3 regions of the Rhodococcus sp. Q1 genome follow, and region 3 is predicted to be linked to each of the others. Evidence: riboswitches for the same ligand, from Rfam matches in the RefSeq annotation. Region 3 holds a riboswitch; each other region holds the start of a gene.

Region 1 (5,056 bases), on a different contig from region 3:
GGCGCTACGGCCACTCGGCGCCGGATACTCCGAGAACGACGACTTCGACACCGACCGGGGCAACCGCAGTGTCGACGTCCATGTCTCCCGGATCCGTTCCAAGCTGGGACGTTTCGGCACCATCATCACGACTGTCCGCGGGTCCGGTTACCGGTTCGATCCCGATCCGCGCGTGCACGTGGTCGAAGCGCTCGATCGCCGCACTGCGTGAACGCACGCGAAGGAGGGGCAGGAGTCGAAACCCCTGCCCCTCCTTCGCGATACGAACTCGAGTCAGGAAGCGCGCACGGATTCCTGGGCGCCCTCGCCGAACCGGCGCAGGACCTCGACGACGGTCGGCGAGACCTCGATGAGGCCGCGCGACGCCAACCACGGCAGCGTTCCGTCGACGAGATGCTCGACGGTGAACGGCGCGGCGAGCGGGATCAACGTGACGCCGTCGGCGACCTGCACGGCGTGGATGTCGGCGATCAGCCCGGCGAGACCGTGCGGCGTTCCGACGTACGACAACGTGTCGGCCTCCCCGCGGGTGGCTTCCGGACGGGTGCGTCGGGTACGGGCGGTGCGGGCATCGGACGCGAGGACGACCTCGACGTCGACGAGCACGGTGACCGAATCGGGCTCGCGGCCCTCCTCGGCGGCCTCCGCACGGATGCGGTCGCGCAGCTTTCCGGCCTCACGCAGGTCGGCGGCACGCACCCGCACGACGTTGGGTGCATCGGCGCTGAGGTCGAGCGGCGGATCGCCGGCACGCCCCAGGGTCAGGTCGGCCCAGTAGTCGGGTCCGGAGTGACCGGCGAGTTCGACGGCGATACGCAACGCCCGGATGGCGGCGGACTCGACGACGGCCGGGTCTGCGGTGGCCGGATCTGCGGATACAGGGGTGACGGTGGATGCGACGGGCATGGGATGCCTCTCGGTACGGGCCGCGGAGCGGCACGGAGAAATCGGCCTGTGAGCCGGAAGACTTCGAGGGAGAAGACCTTCAGTCCGAACAGATTCCCGATGCCGTACGGCAGAGGTCGACATGGCGACAGCACCAGCGTGCCGCGGCGATCGCCCTCATCCGTTCCATGTGAATTACCCTACTGACCCTGTGGGGAATTGTCGACCGCTAGACGCACGGAGATGCGTCGCCGTCGGTCGCCCCGAGACCGGGGCGCGTCTCCGGCGAGGGGTTCCACACGCCGTCGGTCTTCGCGTGCACCCACGACGGCCCGTTCTCGACCAGCGAACGCAGCGCTCCGAGGAGCCGTTCGACGTCGTCGGACGAGCTGCCGAGTCCGAGCGACGCCCGGACGGCACCGCCGGCGCGACCGACCCGCGCGAGCAGCGGGTGGGCGCAGAATCGTCCGTCACGGACACCGATGCCGTGCTCGGCGGACAGATAGGACGCGACGTGACCGGGCTCGTAGCCCTCGATCGTGAAAGTGACGATTCCGACGCTGTCGGCCGAATCGTTCCACAGCCGAAGCACTTCCACGCCGTCGATGGCGTCCAGGCCGTCGACGAGCAGGGAGCACAGGGCCTCCTCGTGACGGGTGACCGCGTCGGAGTCGAAACCGGCAAGCGCATCGCATGCGGCGGCGAGGGTGGCGGCACCGAGCACGTTGGGGGTGCCGGCCTCGTGACGCGCAGGGGCGCAGGCCCATTCGGTGTGGTCGAGGCGTACCTCGCGCACCGCACCGCCTCCGGCGAGGTACGGCTCGGCGGCGTCGAGCCAGTCGCGTCGGCCGACGAGCGCTCCCGCACCGAACGGCGCGTACAGCTTGTGACCGGAGAACGCGAGGTAGTCCACACCGAGCGACGCGAGATCGACGCGGCGGTGGGGCACGAGCTGCGCGCCGTCGACGAGGATCCGCGCGCCGGAGGCGTGGGCGAGTTCGGCGAGCTCGGCGATGGGCAGCACCTCGCCGGTGACGTTGGAGGCACCGGTGACGGCGAGCAGGGCCGCGGGGGCGCGCTGGAGTTCGACTGCGAGGCGCCACACCGTCTCCGAGACGGTATCTGCCGCCTCGACGATGCGGGAGTTCTTCCACGGCAGCAGATTCGCGTGATGTTCGATGTCGAGCACGACGACATCGCCGGGCACGGCACTCGCAAGCAGGTTCAGCGAATCGGTGGTGTTGCGCGTGAAGACGACGACCTGGTCGTCGTCCGCGCCGACGAAGCGCGACACGGAGGTGCGAGCGTCCTCGTAGGCGGTGGTGCTGATCCGCGAGGCGTATCCGGCACCGCGGTGCACGCTCGCGTAGAAGGGCAGCAGTTCCGTGAGGCGGTCGGTGACGGCGGACAGTGCCGGTGCGCTCGCCGCGTAGTCGAAGTTCGCGTAGGTGCAGGTGCCACCCTGGACAAGCGGAACCTGCGAGTCACAGCCGGACACGGTGGCGAACGGAGCAATGCAGGTGGTGGAGGCTACAACAGTCATGACAAATCCCTCGTGTACTCAGGGACCCGCCGGTGACGCCTACGACGGAGAGTTCTCGTCGCCGGCGGAGTCCGCGCTTGCCGTGTCCGGTGGTGGATTCACGGCCCGGTCGTCACCCGGAGCACCCCACCGCGGTTGGAGGGTTGCCGACCAGCGAGCCGGGGCTTGACGCTGGTACTCATGACCTGGCGAAGACAATGACAGGACGATCGAGCCGTGTCAACCCGTATCGCACGATGCCGACACACGTTCCGCGCACCGAACGTTCACCTGTTGTCCACCCGGACGTGAGATAACCGGAGGATCCATCGAGCAGAAGGACCCGCGGAGTTGCCAGCCATATCCTCGACCCCCGTCGGCCCGTCCCCCATTCCGGACGAATTCCTCCGCGCGTCGCACGCTCCGCCTGCACGCACCCTCGTCGACCTGCTGCGGAGCACCGCCGAGGCACATCCGGACGCCCCTGCCCTCGACGACGGCACCACGGTCCTCGAATACGCCGAACTCGTCGAGGCGGTGATCGCCGGCGCCTACGCGTTGAACGACGCGGGTGTCGGTGCCGGCGACAGGGTCGGCGTGCGCATGACGTCCGGGCGCACCGATCTGTATGTGACGATTCTCTCGATTCTCGCCGCGGGCGCCGCATACGTGCCCGTCGACGCTGACGACCCCGACGAGCGCGCCGAACTCGTGTTCTCGGAAGCACAGGTCACCGCCATCGTCACCGACGAGGGCATCGGGCCGGGTACGGCCGTCCCGCCGGGCAGCCCGGCCGTGCGGGGGCCGAACCTCGACGACGACGCGTGGATCATCTTCACCTCGGGTTCGACCGGGACACCGAAGGGTGTCGCCGTCACCCACCGCAATGCGGCGGCCTTCGTCGACGCGGAGGCACGGATGTTCTGCCGGGCAGCGCCACTCGGCCCCGGCGACCGGGTCCTGGCCGGCCTGTCGGTGGCTTTCGACGCGTCGTGCGAGGAGATGTGGCTCGCCTGGCGGCACGGCGCCTGCCTGGTTCCGGCACCCCGCGCGCTCGTCCGCTCCGGCATGGATCTCGGACCGTGGCTCGTCTCGCGCAACATCACCGTCGTCTCCACCGTGCCCACGCTCGCGGCGATGTGGCCGGCCGAAGCACTCGAGGCGGTGCGCCTGCTCATCTTCGGCGGTGAGGCCTGCCCACCCGATCTCGTGGAGCGTCTCGCCGTTCCGGGACGGGAGGTGTGGAACACCTACGGCCCTACCGAGGCCACGGTCGTGGCCTGCGCCTCGCTGATGGACGGCACCGGGCCGGTCCGCATCGGGCTGCCGCTCGACGGCTGGGATCTCGCCGTGGTGGACGCCGACGGCAACCCCGTCGAGGAGGGCGCGACCGGCGAACTCGTCATCGGCGGTGTCGGCCTCGCGCGCTATCTCGATCCGGCGAAGGATGCCGAGAAGTACGCTCCGATGCCCACGCTCGGCTGGGAGCGCGCCTATCGCAGCGGCGATCTCGTCACCCTCGACCGCGAGGGACTGCTGTTCCAGGGACGCGCCGACGACCAGGTCAAGATCGGTGGACGCCGCATCGAACTCGGCGAGGTCGACAACGCGCTGCAGAACCTGCCCGGTGTGGCCGGTGGTGCGTGCGCGGTGCGCAGGACCGCTGCGGGACACCCGATCCTCGTGGGGTACATCGCCTCCACCGATCCGGACTTCGACATCGCGTCCGCCCACGACCTGCTGTCCGAGCAACTCCCCGCCGCGCTCGTTCCGCGACTCGCGCTCGTCGACGAACTCCCCACCCGCACATCCGGCAAGGTCGACCGCAACGCCCTGCCGTGGCCGCTGCCGGGCGCCGACGCCGACTCGGTGGAGGCGCTCGGACTCGATCCCACCGCCGAATGGGTCGCCGAATTGTGGACCGACATCCTCGGTGTCCGAATCGAGGGCGTCGACGACGACTTCTTCGAACTCGGCGGTGGCTCCCTCGCCGCGGCACAGCTCGTGACGGCGCTGCGCAGCAGGTATCCGGAGATGACGGTCGCGGAGCTGTACGACCATCCCCGGCTCGGATCGCTCGCGGTCCATCTCGACGAACTCGCACCGACGGAAGCTGCGGCACCACGAGAGGTCGCCCCGGTGCCCCGCCTCGCCCAGTTCGCCCAGATCGCGGCGACCGGCGTCCTCACCACCCTCACCGGACTGCAGTGGGTGACCTGGCTGGCGATACTGAACAACGTCATCGCGCTCGTCGTCGACGTGCCGTGGACCGTCACCCTGTCGTGGTGGTGGGTCGCGCTCGGTGTCCTGCTGTTCCTTTCTCCCATCGGGCGTATGGCGATCTCCGTCGCCGGTTCACGTCTGCTGCTGCGCGGTGTGAAGGCGGGGAGCTACCCCCGCGGAGGCGGTGTCCACCTCAGGCTGTGGACGGCCCTGCGGTTGTCCGAGGCCGTGAACGCGACGAACATCTCCAGCGCTCCCTGGATGCGGCAGTACGCGCGTGCTCTGGGAGCGAAGGTCGGACGTGGTGTCGACCTGCACAGCCTTCCTCCGGTCACCGGTCTCCTCGAGCTCGGCGACGGATGTTCCGTCGAGCCGGAAGTGGATCTCGGCGGCTACTGGGTGGACGGCGACGCCGTCCACATCGGG
Region 2 (5,056 bases), on a different contig from region 3:
CGGACGAGTACGAGCGGTATCTCGTCGCCGCCTTCGCGGAACTGTCCCGGGACTGCCTGCCTCCACACGGGCGAGCAGCCGCCGCTACCGGCCGCGCTTCGACGTCGGACGGGCGCCTGGAAGAATGAGCGATGTGACTGCGACGATCCTGGACGGCAAAGCAACCCGCGACGAAATCTTCGAGGACCTGAAGGTCCGCGTGGAAGCACTGAAGGACAAGGGCGTCACGCCCGGCCTCGGGACGATCCTCGTCGGAGACGATCCGGGATCCGCGGCCTACGTGCGCGGCAAGCACAACGACTGCGCGAAGGTCGGCATCACGTCGATCCGCAAGGATCTGCCTGCCGACATCACCCAGGAGCAGCTGTTCGAGGCGATCGACGAGCTCAACGCCGATCCCGCCTGTACCGGCTACATCGTCCAGCTCCCGCTGCCGAAGCATCTCGACGAGAACGCGGCGCTCGAGCGCATGGATCCGGGCAAGGACGCCGACGGTCTGCACCCGGTCAACCTCGGCCGTCTCGTCCTCGGCAAGGAGGCCCCGCTGCCGTGCACGCCGCGCGGCATCCTCCACCTGCTGCGCCGCTACGACGTGGAGATCGCCGGTGCGCACGTGGTGGTGGTCGGCCGTGGCGTCACCGTCGGTCGCCCGATCGGGCTGCTCCTGACCCGTCGTTCGGAGAATGCGACGGTCACCCTCTGCCACACCGGCACCCGCGACCTCGCCGCCGAGGTGCGTCGCGCCGACATCGTCGTCGCGGCCGCGGGTGTTCCCGGCCTCGTGACGGCCGACATGGTCAAGCCCGGCGCTGCGGTGCTGGACGTGGGCGTCTCCCGCACCGAGGACGGACTGCGCGGCGACGTCGCCGCGGATGTGCGTGAGGTCGCGGGCTTCCTGTCCCCGAACCCCGGCGGTGTCGGCCCGCTCACCCGCGCGTTCCTGCTGAGCAACGTCGTGGAGCGGGCCGAGCAGCTCGCCGCCCGGTAACGGGTCGACAACCCCGGGAGACGAGATGGCTCAGGCTCTGCGATTCACGCGTCTGAACCTGCCGCTGCTCGCGGTCACCCTGGTGATCGCGGCAGCGGTGATCCTGGTGCTCGCCGACCGATGGCGACGCGGAGCGTTCGTCTTCGGCGGCGCGACGATCCTCGCCGGTCTGTTCCGCTGGGTTCTCGACGAAGACAAGGTCGGTGTCCTCGCGGTACGCAGCAAGGGATTCGATGTTGCGTCGATGATGATCGTCGGCGGCATCGTGGTGGCGCTCGCCGCGTCGATCGACCCGCTGGGAACCGACTAACCTTCGGCGAGCTTCATGAGTTCGGCGAGGAGCTTGGCGACCTCGTCGGCCTCGGTGAGGAAGCCGTCGTGTCCGTCGCGCGAGACGAGTACTCGCAGTTCACCCGATCCCGGGAGGAGATCGGCGATCTCCTGCTGCAGGCGCAGCGGGTACAGCCGGTCGGAATCGACGCCGGCAACGATCGTCGGAACCGGGGTGGACCCGAGGGCGGCTTCGACACCGCCGCGTCCGCGCCCGACGTCGTGCCGGTTCATCACGTCGGACAACAGCACGTAGGTACCGGGATCGAAGCGCGCGACGAGTTTGCGCGCCTGGTGTTCGAGATAGCTCTGCACGGCGTACCGGCCGCCTCGCCACGGATCCTCACCGTCCTGGGGGAGATTCCCGAAGCGGGTGTCGAGTTCGAACTCGGTTCGGTAGGTGAGGTGCGCGATGGTCCGGGCAATGGCGAGCCCGGCTTCGGGGCGCCGTCCCGTGTCGTAGTAGTCGCCACCCTGCCAGTCGGGGTCGGCCGTGATGGCCGTGATCTGCGCACTCTGGGTGCCGATCTGGTCGGCGGTGGCGCGGGCGCCGGTGGCGAGGACGAGCGACGCCCGTACGCGCTCGGGATGGGTGATGATCCACTCGAGGGTGCGCATGCCGCCCATCGAACCCCCGGTCACGGCCGCGAGAACGTCGATGCCGAGCTTGTCGAGCAGGGACGCTTCGGCGGCTACCTGATCGCGCACGGTGATCAGGGGAAAGCGGGAACCCCACGCCTTGCCGTCGGGTGCGGTGCTGCCGGGGCCGGTGGTTCCGCGGCAACCGCCGAGGATGTTGGTGGAGACGACGCACCAGCGATCGGTGTCGATGGGCGCGCCGGGGCCGACCATGCCCGACCACCAGCCGGGGGACGGATGATTCGGCCCGGCGGGGCCGGTGACGTGCGAGTCGCCGGTGAGGGCGTGTTCGACGAGCACGACGTTGTCGCGAGCGGGGGACAGCTCACCCCATCTCTGCACGGCGACCGTGACGTTCGGCAGTGTCTCACCGCTCTCGAGGACGAGATCTCCGATGTCGATGTTCTCGAGGCGTCCGTCCGCCGGGGGCAGTTCGACACGACGACGCTCGGTGCCCGCCGTCAAGAGGTGACCGCCTCGACGCTCGGGCAGTGGTGGCAGCGCCGGCTGCGGATGTCGGTCATCGTGTCCTTCCGGCGGTGGTGGGAGGGTCGATCGTGGTTTGCGTGCGACAGCACATCATCATGTCCATCCTCCCGACAGCAGGCTTGTCGGCGGGGGCCCGCCGACCGTGTCCTCACCCGGAGCACCCCACCCCGGTCGGAGGGTTGCCGGCCAGCAAGCCGGGGCTTGACGCTGGCGCTCATGACTATCCGGGCAGTCTAGCGACTCTCCGCCGCAGGGTCTTATGCACCCTCTGAACAGGCCTGACCAGCATGAAAGTTACCGACCGGTAAGGCGCAGGGGTGGGGCGGGGCGCTTTGCGGACGCCACGAATAGCAGTACGCTTGTCATGTTTGGCCGGGGTTCAGGACGTGGACACGGCCATGCTCGCGCACAGCGAGCCGACGGCGATCGCACCCACAAAGTGCGGTCGATTGGGGACCACAGAAACGTCCTAGGAGGACACGAAGCGCATATGTCCAAGATCAAGGTTGAGGGTAAGGTCGTCGAGCTCGACGGCGACGAGATGACCCGCATCATCTGGCAGTTCATCAAAGACAAGCTGATCCACCCGTACCTGGACGTGGATCTCGAGTACTACGACCTCGGCGTGGAACACCGCGACGCCACCGACGATCAGGTGACGATCGACGCGGCGAACGCCATCAAGAAGCACAACGTCGGTGTCAAGTGCGCCACCATCACTCCCGACGAAGCGCGTGTCGAAGAGTTCGGTCTGAAGAAGATGTGGCGGTCGCCCAACGGCACCATCCGTAACATCCTCGGCGGCACCATCTTCCGTGCGCCCATCATCATCTCGAACGTGCCGCGTCTGGTACCGGGCTGGACCAAGCCCGTCATCGTCGGCCGCCACGCGTTCGGCGACCAGTACCGCGCCACCGACTTCAAGGTCGACCGCCCGGGCACCGTCACCATCACCTTCACGCCGGAGGACGGCAGCGAGCCGATCCAGCACGAGGTCTGCCGGATCCCCGAGGACGGCGGCGTCGTCATGGGTATGTACAACTACAAGAAGTCCATCCAGGACTTCGCGCGCGCCTCGCTCTCGTACGGCCTGCAGCGCAACTACCCGGTCTACCTGTCGACCAAGAACACGATCCTGAAGGCCTACGACGGCATGTTCAAGGACGAGTTCCAGCGGATCTACGAGGAAGAGTTCAAGGCGGAGTTCGACGCCGCGGGCCTCACCTACGAGCACCGCCTCATCGACGACATGGTCGCGTCGTCCCTCAAGTGGGAGGGCGGCTACGTCTGGGCCTGCAAGAACTACGACGGCGACGTCCAGTCCGACACCGTTGCCCAGGGCTACGGCTCGCTGGGCCTGATGACCTCCGTCCTGATGACCCCGGACGGCAAGACCGTCGAGGCGGAGGCCGCACACGGCACCGTCACGCGGCACTACCGCCAGCATCAGCAGGGCAAGCCGACGTCGACCAACCCGATCGCGTCGATCTTCGCCTGGACCCGCGGCCTCGAGCACCGCGGCAAGCTGGACAACACCCCCGAGGTCATCGAGTTCGCGCAGCAGCTCGAGGACGTCGTCATCAAGACCGTCGAAGCCGGTCAGATGACCAAGGACCTCGCACTGCTCGTCGGCCCGGAGCAGGGCTGGCTGACCACCGAGGAGTTCCTCGGCGCACTCGACGAGAACCTGCAGAAGGCTCGCGCCTGACCTTCGGCTCGTTTCTCGGCAGCACGAACACGGGACGCCCGCACCGGGCGTCCCGTGTCGTGTTTCCCGAGCACTCCGGGCACGGGTTACCGTTCCGTGTACCACTGTCAGTCGCATCACCGCCGTAGTGCCCGGGAGGAGGACGGCCGTGACCACCACTGGTGCCGACTCCGAAGGTCGCGGCGGGGCGCATGCCCGCCGGCACTTCTGGACCCGGGTGTGGACGCTGATGTTCGGCTCGGCGCTGGCCTACCTGCCGGTCGCCCTCGCCCCGAACATGATCCACGCGATCGCCCGCCGAACCGACGAACTGGCCTACGACCGGTCCACGCCGGTGCGCAGCGGCGTGCTCACCACCCTCACGATGGGCGAGGCCGCCGCCGTTCTCGGGGTCCTCGCCGCCCTCGTCATCGCGCTCAATCTCATCGCCTGGTCGCTCGGGCCGGCCGTCACCTCCGACGGTGCGCCCCGCGCGACCGAGGCCCTGCGTCTCGAACACCTGGAACTGTGCGGGTCGGTCTTCGGAGTGGGAGCGACGATGACCTTCGTCGCAGCGCTGCTCGACGGCCTCCCATACTCCGTGGATCTGGCGGCGCTGCTGCTGTTCCCCGCCGTGTTCGTGATCGTGGTGCTCAGCCAGGACCTGTTCCTCGCGACCCAGCGCGGTGTCGGTGCCCGTCGTCTGCTGCGGAGAGAGGCCTCGCTGCTGCGCCGACGCGAGCTGCTCGCCACGGCGGCGAGACTCCGACCGCGCGACCCACGGGCATCCGTCCACCCCTTCGCGGCACTCGCCGTCGAACTCGTCCTGCTGGCCGTCGTCACGGTGGCGACAGGACTGCTCATGATCATGGTGTTCGACGAGGAACGGGGCGCTGGGCCGGCGCTGGACTCCTCCGACGTCG
Region 3 (5,056 bases):
GCGCGCCGTCCTCGACGGGGCGGGCAACGAGACGGCACCCCGGCTGCCGGCCCTGCGCACGACGCAGGAACAACCGGCGCACTTCGTCCCGCTCACCGACGCGCAGTGGCCCAGCTTCGTCCACCACCGTGGCGCCCGACTCGACGGGGAGGGCATCTACGGCCTCGGTTCCGTCGACGGCATCAAGATCGGTGAGCACGGCACCGGCCCGCAGGTCGAACCGGACAACCGTAGTTTCGTGGCGGACCCGGACGGTGTCCGCCGACTCGTCGCCTACGCCCGGACCTGGCTCCCCGGCGTGGACGCCGAGAGTGCACGGGTGGACACCTGCCTGTACACGACGACGCCGGACTCGAACTTCGTCGTCGACCGCGTCGGTGCCGTCACCGTCGCCGCCGGATTCTCCGGACACGGATTCAAGTTCGCGCCCGCCATCGGCGAACTCGTCGCCGACCTCGCCGACGGCACCGCCACCAGCCCCGAACCGTTCCGGTTCGGAGCACGACAGCCGGCGGTGGTCTCGTGACCGGGACCGGCAGACTCGACGTGCGGGCGGTGCGGCAGGACGATCCCCTGGCCGCACCGCTGCTCGAAGAACTCGCGGTCGAGTACAGCACCCGTTACGAGCACTCCTTCGAGGAGCAGTACGAGAGTCTCGTCGGCTATCCGGAGGACCGGTTCGCGCCACCCGACGGTGCCCTGCTCGTCCTCGTCGAGGTCGAAGTGCCGGTCGCAGGCGGAGCCTTCCAGCGCTACGACGAGAGCACCGCCGAACTCAAGCGGATCTGGACGTCGAAAGACCATCGGCGCCGTGGTCTCGGCCGCATCGTGGTCGCCGAACTCGAGGCCGAGGCCTTACGTCGCGGGTACACCCGCATCTATCTGACGACCGGTTGGCGACAACCGGAGGCCGTCGCGCTGTATCTCGCGGCCGGGTACACCGCCCTGTTCGATCCCCGGCGACCCGCCGAGGAGATCGGCCCGCATCCCTTCGAGAAATTCCTGGTCCGAAAGGTGGCCTCCGCGTGAAGTTCCTGCTGCTCAGTCTCATCACCCACCATCCCGACCCCGTGACGGGGGAGTGGCTGTCCCCGTCCGAACGGATCCGGGAGGTCGTCGACACCGCCGTGCTCGCCGAACAACTCGGATTCGAAGGATTCGCGGTGGGCGAGCGGCACGAGAAGCCGTTCCTCGCCTCGTCGCCTCCCGTCGTCCTGGCCAACATCGCGGCGCGGACCAGCACCCTCGAATTGTGGACCGGGGTCACGACTCTGAGTCTGCTCGATCCCGTCCGGGCGTTCGAGGACTACTCCACACTCGACAACCTGTCGGGTGGGCGCCTGCAGCTGATGATCGGCAAGGGCAACGGCACCGCCCAGGCCGACCTGTTCCACGTCACGCCCGACGACCAGTGGGACCGCAACCGTGAGGGTTACGAGCTGTTCCGGGCACTGTGGGAGAACGAGACGGTCACGTGGGAGGGTCGGTTCCGGCCGTCGCTCACCGACGCCGTCACCGTGCCCCGGCCACTGCAACACCGTCTGGCCATCTGGCACGGCAGCGCCACCAGCCGCGAATCCGTCGATCTCGCAGCCCGCTACGGCGATCCGATCTTCTCTGCCAACGTCACCAACCCGATCGAGCCCTACGCCGAGCTCATCGACCACTACCGCGAACGATGGGCGGCCTACGGCCACGACCCCGCCGAGGCGCGGGTGGGTGCGGGGACGGCCGGACTGTACGTCGCGCCGACCTCGCAGGAAGCGATCGACGCCTACCGGACCCAGTTCGAGCAACGACTCGAATTCTCCCGGGAGACGGGACTTCCCGTCGTCTTCGAGACCGTCGAGGACTTCGTCGAACGCAGCTCCGCACTCATCGGGAGCCCGCAGCAGGTGATCGACAAGGTGCTCCGCTACCACGAGCGGTTCGGTCACGAGGTCACGCACGTGACCGCCGACCGCGGCGGGTTCTCGGCGGCCGAACAGCGGGCGAGCCTCGAACTGTTCCAGGCGGAGGTCGCGCCGGCACTGCGTGCGGCGATACCGCACCGCGATGCCGTCACCGCCTGAGCCGGCGGCGTCGGAACCGTTTCGATCGTGGTGAAAAAAACGGTGTGCCCGAGCCCCGTGGCTCCGTAACCTCGCGTAACGAACCATCCAGAGCGACCGAGAGACCCGGCTCGACGACGTCGCAGCAACCCCCTGCCGTGGGCAGGTGAGGGTGCTACCGCCGGGACCGATGGAGGAGAAGATGACGAACGAAGGTCTGGTGGGGGCGTGGGAACGCATCCACGTCGATCTGTGCCGGCACTGCGCCGCCAGGTGTCGTTGCGGCCGAGATCCGCGCTGAACCCCCCGTTCCCCAGGGACGACATCCCCGCCCGCCGGGCGGCATCCACACGGTGATGCCGCCGGAGCCCTGTCCAGATCACGGAGCCCGTCGTTGTCCATCTCGTCCTCCTCCGCGTCCCGGTTCGTCGTCACGGCCGCCGCCACCGCCGTACTGGGCGCTGCCCTCACCGCGTGCGGCACCGGCGCCGTGGCGAACTCGGAGCCCACCGGCGATCCGCAGGCCGGTGGCACCCTGCGGTACGGGTTGTCGGTCCCACCCACCTGCGCCGATCCCGCGCAGGCCGCCAGCAACCAGACCATCTACGTCGCCCGGCAGGTCGTCGACTCGCTCACCGACCAGGATCCCGGGACAGGCGAGATCGTGCCGTGGCTCGCCGAGAGCTGGGAATCGAATGCCGACGGCACGCAGTTCACCTTCCGCCTGAAGGAGGGTGTGACCTTCAGCGACGGAACTCCACTGACCGCGGACTCCGTGAAGAAGAACTTCGACGCGATCGTGAACAGCCTCGGAGGGGTGAAGGCGCCGCAGGCCGTCGGGTATCTCGCAGGATATGCCGGCACCACGGTCGTCGACGACCGCACGGCGCAGATCGACTTCTCCGTGCCGAACGCGCCGTTCCTGCAGGCCACAGCAAGTCATCAGCTCGGCCTGCTCTCGGAGGCCGACACCGCGAAGAGCGCGGAGGAACGTTGCGCCGGCGACCTGTCCGGCACCGGCCCGTTCGTGTACGAGGACTACCAGCAGGACAAGTCCGCCACCCTCGTCAAACGCACGGGCTATTCGTGGGGTTCGGAGGCCTTCGGACACGACGGCGACGCCTACCTCGACCGGATCGAGTTCACGATCGTCCCTGAATCGGGTGTCCGCACCGGATCGCTCGCCTCGGGTCAGCTCGACGCCATCTCGGATGCGCTGCCGCAGGACGCCCCGCAGATCGAAGGGGCCGGCGGCCGCATCCTGACCACCCCGAATCCGGGCATCCCGTTCGGTTTCCAACCCAACGTGAGCCGCGGTGTCCTCACCGACCCGGCCGTGCGCAGCGCGCTCGTCCCGGCGATCGACCGGCAGGAACTGGTCGACACGGTCCTCGGACCGGACTTCCGCCCGGCCACCAGCACTCTCGCCTCCGCGACCCCCGGTTACGTCGAGCTCGCCGACGTCACCTACGACCCGGCGAAGGCCGAGCAGATCCTCGGCGAGGCCGGCTGGGCGCCCGGTCCCGACGGCATCCGAGTCAAGGACGGGCAGCGCCTGAGCTTCCCCGTGCTGTTCAGCTCGGTGTTCGCCGGCAACCAGGCCATTCTCGAACTGGTGCAGCAACAGCTGCGGGCGGTGGGAATCGACCTGCAGCTCGATCTCGTCTCCACTCCGGAGAACACCGCACGCCAGAATGCCGGCGACTACGAGGCGTCCTACTACAACAGCACCCGGGCCGACGGCGACATCCTGCGCACGGCATTCGGGCTCGACGGGCGGAACCTCAACCAGCGCAATCCCATTCCGGATCTCGACGACGTGCTCGCCCAGCAGCTGTCCACGACCGACCCGGCCGCACGTGCCGAGCTCATCGGCCGGGCGCAGCAGCTCGTCCTCGACAACGGGCTGTGGATCCCGACGGTCGAACTGTCGCAGGCGATCGGTGCCGGACCGAACGTCGCCGACCTGAAGTTCGAGGCGTCGGCACGACTGCAGTTCTTCGACACCTGGCTGAGCGAGTAGATCATGCTGCGCTATCTCGGTTTCCGTGTGCTCCAGGCCGTGGGGGTGCTGTGGGCGGCGTTCACGGTGTCGTTCGCGGTCCTGTTCCTGCTGCCCTCCGATCCGGTCTCCATCGCCGCCGGTGCCGATGCCGGAACACCGGTCGACGCCGCCGCGATCGAACAGCTCCAGGCGCGGTACGGACTCGACCAGCCCGTCGCGGTGCAGTACTGGAACGCGCTGAGCAACGCGGTCCGAGGTGACTTCGGCATGTCCATCTCCACCGGACAGCAGGTGACCGACGCAATTGCCGCCGCCCTGCCGAGCACCCTCGTCCTGGCGGGCACCGCCCTGGTGTTCGCCCTGGTGTTCGGCACGGCGGTCGCCTTCCTCGCGACCTACACGCGAACGCACTGGCTCCGCGGCCTGCTGTTCTCGCTTCCCCCGCTGGGGGTGGCCGTCCCGACCTTCTGGGTGGGCCTGATCCTGTTACAGCTCTTCTCGTTCCGGCTGCGGCTGTTCCCGGCGTTCGGGGACCAGGGCATCGAGCACGTGATCCTGCCCGCGATCACCCTGGCACTGCCCACCGGTGCGGTGATCGCCCAGGTCCTCGCGACCAGCCTGCAGACGACGTGGCGGCAGCCGTTCATCGAGGCGGCACGCGCGAAAGGCGCGTCCCGCCTGCGCATCCAGACGCGTCACGCACTGAAGCTGTCGAGCATCCCCGCCTTCACGATCGCCGGCGTCATCGTCGGCAACCTGCTCGCGGGATCCGTGGTGGTCGAGACCGTCTTCTCTCGCGGCGGTGTCGGACGCCTGACCCAGATGTCGGTGATGGCGCAGGACATCCCGGTGGTGCTGGGCATCGTCGTGTTCTCCGCGACCGTCTTCGTGCTCGTCAACCTCGCCGTCGACCTGCTCTACCCCTTCATCGACCCGCGGATCACCCACGGCATCGACCGCGGTGGTGCAGCCGCGTCGACGGAGGACGACCCGACCCACG

The links. A riboswitch is a leader RNA that binds a small molecule or an ion and turns the genes downstream of it on or off. The one in region 3 is predicted to bind S-adenosylmethionine.
Region 1: it holds a riboswitch for S-adenosylmethionine, as region 3 does, so the genes downstream of both, EQ874_RS15580 (aminotransferase class V-fold PLP-dependent enzyme) here and EQ874_RS17005 (ABC transporter substrate-binding protein) in region 3, are expected to answer to the same signal.
Region 2: it holds a riboswitch for S-adenosylmethionine, as region 3 does, so the genes downstream of both, EQ874_RS07985 (homoserine O-acetyltransferase) here and EQ874_RS17005 (ABC transporter substrate-binding protein) in region 3, are expected to answer to the same signal.

What each region holds. Positions count from the first base shown of each region.
Region 1 is NZ_SDMJ01000004.1:700,455-705,510, forward strand. Features, by position in the region: gene EQ874_RS15570 (winged helix-turn-helix domain-containing protein) at 1-211, shown strand, start outside; gene EQ874_RS15575 (hypothetical protein) at 274-906, opposite strand; gene EQ874_RS15580 (aminotransferase class V-fold PLP-dependent enzyme) at 1,115-2,428, opposite strand; SAM riboswitch class IV at 2,497-2,614, opposite strand; gene EQ874_RS15585 (Pls/PosA family non-ribosomal peptide synthetase) at 2,759-5,056, shown strand, end outside.
Region 2 is NZ_SDMJ01000002.1:668,487-673,542, reverse strand. Features, by position in the region: gene EQ874_RS08000 (wax ester/triacylglycerol synthase domain-containing protein) at 1-128, shown strand, start outside; gene EQ874_RS07995 (bifunctional methylenetetrahydrofolate dehydrogenase/methenyltetrahydrofolate cyclohydrolase) at 134-988, shown strand; gene EQ874_RS07990 (DUF3017 domain-containing protein) at 1,014-1,298, shown strand; gene EQ874_RS07985 (homoserine O-acetyltransferase) at 1,295-2,422, opposite strand; SAM riboswitch class IV at 2,557-2,668, opposite strand; gene EQ874_RS07980 (NADP-dependent isocitrate dehydrogenase) at 2,937-4,154, shown strand; gene EQ874_RS07975 (hypothetical protein) at 4,303-5,056, shown strand, end outside.
Region 3 is NZ_SDMJ01000005.1:272,587-277,642, reverse strand. Features, by position in the region: gene EQ874_RS17020 (FAD-dependent oxidoreductase) at 1-526, shown strand, start outside; gene EQ874_RS17015 (GNAT family N-acetyltransferase) at 523-1,029, shown strand; gene EQ874_RS17010 (LLM class flavin-dependent oxidoreductase) at 1,026-2,072, shown strand; SAM riboswitch class I at 2,153-2,248, shown strand; gene EQ874_RS17005 (ABC transporter substrate-binding protein) at 2,446-4,074, shown strand; gene EQ874_RS17000 (ABC transporter permease) at 4,078-5,056, shown strand, end outside.